Regions from separate parts of the Micromonospora sp. ATLC16 genome, predicted to be linked through region 4. Evidence: riboswitches for the same ligand, from Rfam matches in the RefSeq annotation. Region 4 holds a riboswitch; each other region holds the start of a gene.

Region 1 (2,184 bases), on a different contig from region 4:
ACACCGCCCACACGTCCGACGAACCCGAGCTACGGCGAGCTGGCGACACAGCACGCCCCGCCGCTTGACGTACCGGAAACGGAAGCCCTCGGCCCGCGGGCCGAGGGCTTCCGGGTGCAGCGGAACGGGTGCAGCGGAACGGGTGCGATCAGGCCGAGTAGCCGCGGGTGGCGGCCCAGTTGGCCAGGGCGATGGTGCTGATCCAGTACGACGGGTACGAGGCGTCGGCCGAGTCGGCGATTTTCACCAGCCGGCCGGAGTCCTGGTAGCCGACCACGGCGATGTAGTGGCCCCCGGGGAACGAGTGCCAGCGGCCGTCGGTGTCGGTGACGGAACCGGCGACGTTCACCACGACGCCCCGCCCGTCGGTGACGGCGGCGACGACGTCCGCCTGGAGCTGATCCATCTGGGTCGGGGTGGCCGCACCGCCACGGATCATCGTGGTCTCGTACGGGTCGCCCTTGACGACGGCGTTGAGGACGCGGGTGGTGTCCTCGGCCGAGTTGGTGCCGGCGAAGGTGGTGCCGAGTTGGCTGGCCAGGGCGTCCTGGGTACGCGCGACACCGGCGGCGCTTAGCGCGTTACGCACCGCGGCGGGACCGCAGTAGTAGCCGTTGCTCTGGGCCTGGTGGTCGTAGTCCAGAACCTTCGAGGCCGGCGGCTTGGGTGTCGCCTTCTTGCTGACCAGGTCCGGGTCCGTGGTGGCCTTCGGTGACGGCGAGGCGGCGCTGGCCGGCGCGGCACTGCCGGGTGCGGCGCTGCTGGGTGCGGCGGTCGTCGGCGCCACCTCCACCTGACTCGGCGCGACCTCCGCCTGACTCGGCGCGACCTCCGTGTCACTGCGCACTTCGGCGGCGGCGGTCGTGGCCTGCGTGGTTGCCGGGGTGTTCCCGGTGCCGGCGAGGGCCGCGCCGGTGCCGGTGGCCAGGACGAGGGCCACGGCGGATCCGACAACGAGCTGATAGGGGCGTTCGGTGACCCGCCGGCGGAGCCGGCGGGAGAGGGTGTGCTTCAACGGTTCCTCCACGGGTTGAGGGAAGAACGGCACACCGGCACCGGCGGTCGGGTCGGCAGCAGGGCACCGACGACCGCCCGGGTGAGCGGGACAGGCCGTTCAAGGGGTACGCCCGGAAAGGACCCGGGCGGTGGCGATGACCGGGGTCAGCTCGCGGCGGTCGGGCCAGCGAGCACGGGCACCGCGGTGCCGTGGAGGCGGGGGAACCGGGGGATCACATCGGACTGCACGAGGGTTGGTACTCCTTCCGTCACCGCCGACCGGGTTAGCTGACGGATTCGGGCGGGAAGTCGCCCTACCGCAAGCCGAGGCTCACGGATTCACCCCAGTGGCGCTGTGGGTCCCCGGTTCGTGAGATCACGATTGAGCGGGTCGGCACGGCGTCGCTTCCTGCGATCGGCTACCGCACCGGACGCGCTGACATTACTGGTCGGCCACCTCGAAGCCAAACCACCCTGACCTGCTTAAACATCATCCGGCGCGGCAATTTTCGGGTACCGAAGAACTGGCATCGCTCAATGGGACCGACGGCATTCCAGGCACTTTCAGGTAGCAACCGGACGGCCGGTGAAAATCTCGACGGAGATTGCTGCGGCAATGGCCTCACCTACGAAAAGTGACCGAATTTCCGGCCATTGTGACCCAGCTCATGGAATTTCAGCCAAGCCGAGCCGGACGCCAGCGCGGGACAAGGTCGGGCCGCCCGACGGTGACCCGACCGGAGACGGGCAGCCGGTTCGGTCGGAGCCGCCCGGCGGCCACGTACGCCTCGGCGGAGAGGGCGCGGGCCGCCTCGGTGGCCAGTTCCGCCGCCCGCCACAGGTCCCGCTCCCGCTCGGCGGCCGATCGATGGGCCGCCAGGCGGTTGTCACGCACCACCCGGGCGAGGATTACCTCCTGCTCGGCCGGGTGACGCCGGGGGTCCCAGCCGGAGCGGCCCGCCAGCACATCGCTGAGCTGGCGGGCGGTCAGGTCACCACGCCAGTGGGCCGCCATCGCGGCCCGGCGCAGCCAGCGCTCGCGGGCCGCGTACTCGGCCGGGGTTCGGGGGGTGCGTGGGGTCGGCAGTCCGGCGACGCCGGCCAGCCGCCGGGCGGCGGCCTCCGCCTGGTCGTACGCGGCCCAGGCGCGGTCCAGTTCCGCCTGGGCCACCCGCCATGCCGTACGCC
Region 2 (2,184 bases), on a different contig from region 4:
CGGGCATCTGGGTGCCGTGGTCGACGCCGTGGTGCCGAGTCTGCACCGGGCAGAGGATGCCGGAGTGCACGACCTGGACGGCATCGTGGACATCCACATCGCCCGGACGGTCGAGACGATGCTGGCCTCCTCCGCGACCCTCGCGGCCGAGGTGGTTGCCGGGCGATGTGCGGTGGTCGGCATGTCCTACCGGCTGGCCGCCGGTGAGGTGCGGGCGGTCGCCGCGGAACCCGCCGAACTCGGCGGTGCGCTGGCGACCGCACCCTGATCCGCTCGGTGATCGGACCGAAAGGGCCGTCCCGCCACGGCTGGCGGGACGGCCCTCGGTGCGTCGCGTCGGGCGGTCAGAGCAGTGACACGTGCACGTGGTCGGTGTGGTTGGACGGGCCGCTGTAGGAACTCCAGCGCTCCGTGGCCGCGAACCAGATCTGCCGGTTCCAGATCACGTAGTAGATGCCCAGCCGGTCGGCGTTGCGGACCAGGAAGGCCGCCAGGTTGTTGCCGTAGATCCGGGTGTCGTTGTTGTGCCACGGGCTGAAGCCGCTGTTCTGCAACGACCAGTCACAGGCCCGGCCCTTGGGATGCTCGAACTTGTCGCCCGGTCGGAAGCAGCCGACGAACCGGTTGAACCCGGCCCGCTTGACCTCCTTGTACATGTGCAGCGTCCGCGGCGTGATGCAGCCCGACGTGGTGGGGTCGTTCTGGCTGCACGACTCGGGCTTCCAGCCGCCGTCCGAGGACCGGTTCGGCGCGATCCTGGCCACCGGCGAGGTGGCGTCCACCAGTCCGCCGGTCAGGCCGACACCGCCGACCAGCCGGAGGGACTTCTCCGCCTCACTCTTCTTGCGCGCCATGTCGTTGGTCAGCTTCTTCTGCTCGCGCACCTCGGCGTCGAGCGCGAGCTTGGCCTGCTCGGCACGAAGCTTGATCGCGTTGACCTCGCCCAGCTTCTTGTCGTTGACCAGGTTCAGCTCGTCCAGTGCCGACGCGCGGTTGATGAACGAGTCGGGTGCGCCGCTCTGCAACAGCATGGCGATCGCGCCGACCCGGCCCGTCCGGTACGACTGGGTGGCGATCTGAGCCACCTGCGGGGAGAGCGCGTCCAGGTCGGCCTGGGCGGAACGGACCTCAACCGCCAGTCGGAGCTGGCGCTTCTTGGACTTCTCCAGCTTGGCCTTGGCCTTGGAGTAGTCCCGGGTGGTCGCCTCGATCAGATCGTTCAGCATCGGCGGGTCGTCGTCGTGCTCCGCGGGTTTGGGGTTGTTCGGTGCGGCCGGCGCCGGCATCGGACCAGCGAACACGGCGAACGCGGCGAACACGGCCACCACGGGCGTCAGCCAGCGGCGTAGGGGTGCCGTCACTGTTTTCCCTTCCATCGACCGCCGACCGGGTTAGCTGACGGGTTCGGGACGGAAGTGGCCCCTACCGCTCTCGCGGATTCACCCCACGTACTCGGGTCCTCGGCTCGCCTCGCGGCGATTGGGCGGTGGCACCGCAGGCGCCGCTGCGCGCCTTCGGCGATGACCGGCAGTGAGGTTACCTGAGGGTCCATCTGTGCTTCTACGCCCCGAACCCGACGAGATGCGTCATTTCGTAATCGCTCTGCGTGACCAGCGACACGATTACGAGCCGCATTGGCAGGGGCGGTCACGTTGAGGGGTGTCACCATGTGGTGTCCGTGCTCCTGTCCGGTTCGGGCCACCCCGAAGGGGCGGCGGGGGACGTGTTTCGGTTGGGTGGGGTGCTCAGAGCGCGGAGCGCCTCGGCCCGGTCCGTCGCCGGCCGGGGAATCACGGGGGTGGACGCACCGCTGGGGACGCCGGTGTCGCCGCGTCCGGCGGTGGTGACGACCGCGGCCAGCGCGGTGGTCAGCGGTACCGCGGCGACCAGCCCGAGCGTGGCGACCACGCTTCGGACGATCTCCGTGGTGAGGAACTCGCTGGTCAGGATCTGCCCCAGCGCACGGGAGTCCGCGGTCAGCAGAAGCAGGAGCGGCAGCGAGGCGCCGGCGTACGCCAGCACGATGGTGTTGACCACCGAGGCGATGTGGGCCCGCCCGACCCGGGTGGCCGAGCGGTACAACTCCCGGCGGGAGAGGTTCGGGTTGGCGTGGCGCAGCTCGTTGACCGCGGCGGCCTGGGTGACAGTGACGTCGTCGAGGACCCCCAGCGAGCCGATGATGAT
Region 3 (2,184 bases), on a different contig from region 4:
AAGCTGTGCACCGGGCTGCTGTCCAGCCGCTTCATCTTCACCGGCTGACCCGCCCGGGAGGCGTGCACCACCCAGCCACCACCGACGTACATGCCGACGTGGTGCAGGTCTCGGTAGTAGAAGACGAGGTCTCCGGGGCGCAGCGCGCCGCGGCTGACCGACGCGGTGACCTGACGCTGCCTGGCCGCGTTGTGCGGCAGCGCGACACCGGCCCGCGACCATGCGGCCAGCGTCAGCCCGGAACAGTCGTACGCATCGGGTCCCTCGGCGCCCCAGGAGTACGGCTTGCCGATCTGGGCGCAGGCGAAGGTGACCGCATCCCCCGCCGCTCTGCCGGGGTAGCTGGCCGGACAGGGCGCCGGCCGCAGCGGCCCACCGCCGCCCTTCCCGTACGCCCGTAGCCGGAGCCGCTGCAACCTGTCGATCTCGGTGTCGATCTGTCGCCGCTTCGCCGCGAGATCGGCCTCGGCGCGGGTCAGCTGATCGACGGTGCGGTCCAGCCCGGCCTTGGCCGCGACGAGTTCGTCGCGCAGTTCACTCGCGTGCCGGACGTCCTGCTGCTGGACCCGGGCGTACCGGTCGAGCAGGCCGAGCTGCTCGACGACCTCACCCGGCGACCGGCTGCCGAGCAGCACGTTGACGGCCCGCACCTGTCCGCCCTTGTACGCACGGGCGGCGAGCTTGCCAACCCGATCCATGGCCTCGTCCACCTGGCGTTGCAGCGGCGCGATCCGGGCGGCCAGGGCGTCCGCCTCCCGTCGCTTGCCGGCCAGGTCCTGCCGCGTGGCGTTGTGCTGCTCGATGACGGGTTCGAGCCGGTTCCAGTCCTCGTCGATGCGGCGCTCGATGTCGGCGACCGTGGGATCGGCCCAGGCGGCCGCCGCGCCGCCGGTCAACATCACGGCGGTCGCGGCCAGGGCGGCGGGGATGCAGCGATACCAGCGAAAACGCGGCGCAGCCGTCGGCCGGCCGGACAGTTCCGGACGCGTTGACGGCGGCCGCGGGGCCTGGTCTGCCACCTGGCTCAGCACTCCTTCTTCCCATACCGCCTACCGGGTCAGGCCCGGTGCCGAAGTCCCTGGCCGGCCTACGTCGGCCCGGGCGAAGGCCGGCCACGTTAGGGATTGCCGGACCGCCGCCTGGACTCCGCCTCGGCTCGACCGAGGACTTCGGCGCACAGGGCCTGGCTGACGGGTTCGGGCGGGAAGGGGCGCCCTACCGTGACGGGCACGGATTCACCCGGGTACCTGGTTCCCCGGCTCGCTCACGAGCGATTCGGCGGTGTCGGACCGTTACCGCCCGGGGTGGGCGGATCTGCCAGCGGCCGACGATTGCCCAGCGTAGGGACGATCGGCGTCGATACGCAACACAACCGCGCCGTCACTGTGGGTGCTGACATCCGACAACGACGAGGGCCCCCGTCGACTTGACCGGGAGCCCTCGGGCGATCCTGCGCGACCGCTCAGCCGACGCTGGTGGCGGCTCAGCCGGGTCGGCGGAAACCGGCGACCGGCATGGTCGTGATGGGCGAGACGTTCACCGGCTTGCCGGCCCGTGGCGAGTGGACCATCTGGTTGTTGCCCAGGTACAGCCCCACGTGGCTGACATCGCTGCGGAAGAAGACGAGATCGCCGGGACGGGCGTCCGAACGGGATACGGCCTTGCCCTCGTTCCACTGGGCACCCGTGTAGTGGGTGAGGTAGATGCCGGCGGCCTTGTACGCGTACTGGGTCAGACCGGAGCAGTCGAACGAGTTCGGGCCGGTGGCACCCCACACGTACGGCTTGCCGACCTGGGCGCAGGCGGTACGGATGGCCGTGCGGGCGGCGTCGCTGACCACACCGTTGATGGTCGGGCAGTTGGTGGTCTTCACCGTGGTCACCGGCAGCGACTTCTCCAGTCGCTTGATCTCGGCGTCGATCTGCTTCTTCTTCGCCGCCAGCTGCTTCTGCTTCGCCTCCTGATCGGCGATCAGAGCGTCGAGCTTGGCCTTCTGGTCGTCGTACTTCTTGCGGATCTTCATGACGCCTTCGAGCTCGTGGCGCTCCTGTGACGCCAACCGATCAAGGAGGGCCATCTGCTCGCCGAGCTCGTTCGGCTTGGTGTTGAGCAGCACAGCACCGATCTCCTTGGACGGGCCGGTGATGTAGTAGCGGGAGGCGAGATCGGCAACCCGGTTCATCG
Region 4 (2,184 bases):
GTGACGAGCAGGTCAGTACACCGACAGGTGGACGTGGTTGGTGTGGTCGCTGGACGGGTCACCCCGGGCGCCGCTGTACGACTTCCAGCCGCTGCTGGGCAGCCAGATCTGCCTGTACCAGATCACGTAGAGCACCGCGAGCCGGTCGGCGTTCTTGACGAAGTACGCCGCCAGGTTGTTGCCGTAGGTCCGGTCACCTCCGGTCGCGTCCCCGCCGAAGCCCTTCTTCTGGGCCGCGAAGTCGCAGGCCCGGCCCTTCGGGTGCTCGCCCGAGCCGCCGGGGCGGTAGCAGGAGACGTACCTGGTGAAGCCGGCCGACTTGGCCTGCTTCAGCGCGTGCAGGGTGCGTGGGGTGATGCAGCCGTTGGCCGGGGTCGGGTCGTTGACGCTGCACGATTCCGAGGGCCACGACCCGTTGGAGTTGCGGGGGGCGGGCTTGGCGGTAGGGCTCGACCCGCTGCTACGCGACGGTGGGCGGGCGGCCCGTCCGGCGGTCCGCTTGGCGGCGCGCTCGGCGGCCCGCTCGGCGGCCCGCTTGGCGGCCCGCGCCCGTTCGGCCGCCTCGTCCCGCTCGATGGCCACGGTCAACGCTCGCTCGGCCTGGTCCTTGCGCTTGGCCATCACGGCCACCTGCTTGCGCTGCTCCTGGATCTCCACGTCCAGGGCCTGCTTGGTGGCGCTGACCTCGTCCCGGGCGGTCTGAAGTTCACGCAACGCGCGGTCCTCGTTGGCGGCCACCGCGTCCAGCGCCGCCGCCCGGTCCATGAAGCCGGCCGGTGAACCGCTGTTGAGCAGCGCCGACGCGGCGCCCAGCCGCCCGGTGCGGTACGCCTGTGCGGCGATCTCGGCGACCTTTGTGCCGCGCTCGGCGACCTGGCTCTCGGTCGTCTTGAGCTGCTCGGCAAGCTTTTTCTGGCGCTTGACCGAGCGGTCGAGCGCCGTCTTGGCGTCGAGGTAGCCCTTGCTGGCTGCCTCCAGCTGCGCGCGCAGGGCCGGGGTGCCACCCTCGTCGTCCACATCGCCCGGGGCTGCCGCCCGCGATGGCGGCGGTGCCGCGGCGGCGGGGGTGAAGGGGGCCAGCGCGACCCCGAGGGCGAGGGCGAGCGCGGCGGCGATCAGGGCCACCGTGGGGGCGGCCGGTCTTACCGTTGCCACTGCTGGCATGCACATGTCCTTCCGTCAGCCGCCGACCGGGTTAGCTGACGGGTTCGGGACGGAAGATCCCTTCCGCTTGCGCGGATACACCCCAGGAACGCGGTTCCCCGGTTCGCCCTGGCGGGCGATTAGGCGGCGGCCGCCGCCGGCACCGGTGGGTGCCGCCTGGCGATGGCCGGGTCAGAGCCTACCGGTGCCCAGGTGACCGGTGCAGCTGCTGGTACTGCTGGTGTTCGGTTGTTGACCAGTAGACCAGAGTAAAAGCGGCGAATATACCTTTTTGTCTGATTCATCTGGTCACCACTGTGCCGCCCCGCAGGGCCCGGGATCCGATCGCGGCTCGATCTGGAGGGTCGCGTGTTCGATCTGGAAGTCCTCGTGCAGTGCCGCGCGGGCCGCCGCCAGCACGGCGCCGAGGTCGGTGCCCGGGCGTACGGTCAGGTGCGCCGAGGCGACCTCCATGCCGGAGGTCAACGTCCAGATGTGCAGGTCGTGGACGCCGGCCACGCCCGGGACCGCGGCCAGCCGGTCGTGCACCGCGGTGACCTGAAGGTGTTCCGGAGCGGCCTGGACCAGGATGCGTACCGCGGCCCGGCCCAGGCGCCACGTCCGGGGCAGGATGAACGTGGCGATCGCGACGGCCACCAGCGGATCGGCCCACCACCAGTCGGTGACGGCGATCAGCGCGGCGGCCGTGATCACGCCGAGCGACCCGAGCAGGTCCCCCAACACCTCCAGGTACGCCCCGCGCAGGTTGATGCTCTGCCGCGCCCCGGGACGCAGGAGGGCGAACGCGGCGACGTTGGCGAGCAGGCCGAGTGCCGCCACCACCAGGACCGGGCCGGCGAGCACCTCGGGCGGATCGCCGAAGCGGCGTACCGCCTCGACCAGCACGTACACCGCCACGCCGGAGAGCAGGACGGCGTTGGCCAGGGCCGCGAGCACCTCCAGTCGGTAGAGCCCGAAGGTGCGTTGCGGGTCCGTGTCGGCCCGCCGGGTGGCGGCTACGGCCGCGAGGGCCATCCCGAT

The links. A riboswitch is a leader RNA that binds a small molecule or an ion and turns the genes downstream of it on or off. The one in region 4 is predicted to bind cyclic di-AMP.
Region 1: linked by a shared signal. The riboswitch ahead of AC2CHE_RS05450 (C39 family peptidase) and the one ahead of AC2CHE_RS08795 (coiled-coil domain-containing protein) in region 4 are both predicted to bind cyclic di-AMP.
Region 2: linked by a shared signal. The riboswitch ahead of AC2CHE_RS17390 (coiled-coil domain-containing protein) and the one ahead of AC2CHE_RS08795 (coiled-coil domain-containing protein) in region 4 are both predicted to bind cyclic di-AMP.
Region 3: linked by a shared signal. The riboswitch ahead of AC2CHE_RS06570 (NlpC/P60 family protein) and the one ahead of AC2CHE_RS08795 (coiled-coil domain-containing protein) in region 4 are both predicted to bind cyclic di-AMP.

Annotation. Positions count from the first base shown of each region.
Region 1 covers NZ_JBXUOW010000008.1:3,642-5,825, forward strand. The annotation lists gene AC2CHE_RS05450 (C39 family peptidase) at 149-1,027, opposite strand; cyclic di-AMP (ydaO/yuaA leader) riboswitch at 1,255-1,395, opposite strand; gene AC2CHE_RS05455 (hypothetical protein) at 1,673-2,184, opposite strand, start outside.
Region 2 covers NZ_JBXUOW010000039.1:25,298-27,481, forward strand. The annotation lists gene AC2CHE_RS17385 (carbonic anhydrase) at 1-268, shown strand, start outside; gene AC2CHE_RS17390 (coiled-coil domain-containing protein) at 345-1,361, opposite strand; cyclic di-AMP (ydaO/yuaA leader) riboswitch at 1,365-1,496, opposite strand; gene AC2CHE_RS17395 (YibE/F family protein) at 1,663-2,184, opposite strand, start outside.
Region 3 covers NZ_JBXUOW010000010.1:18,372-20,555, forward strand. The annotation lists gene AC2CHE_RS06570 (NlpC/P60 family protein) at 1-1,019, opposite strand, end outside; cyclic di-AMP (ydaO/yuaA leader) riboswitch at 1,157-1,291, opposite strand; gene AC2CHE_RS06575 (C40 family peptidase) at 1,484-2,184, opposite strand, start outside.
Region 4 covers NZ_JBXUOW010000014.1:70,114-72,297, forward strand. The annotation lists gene AC2CHE_RS08795 (coiled-coil domain-containing protein) at 13-1,164, opposite strand; cyclic di-AMP (ydaO/yuaA leader) riboswitch at 1,169-1,300, opposite strand; gene AC2CHE_RS08800 (cation diffusion facilitator family transporter) at 1,453-2,184, opposite strand, start outside.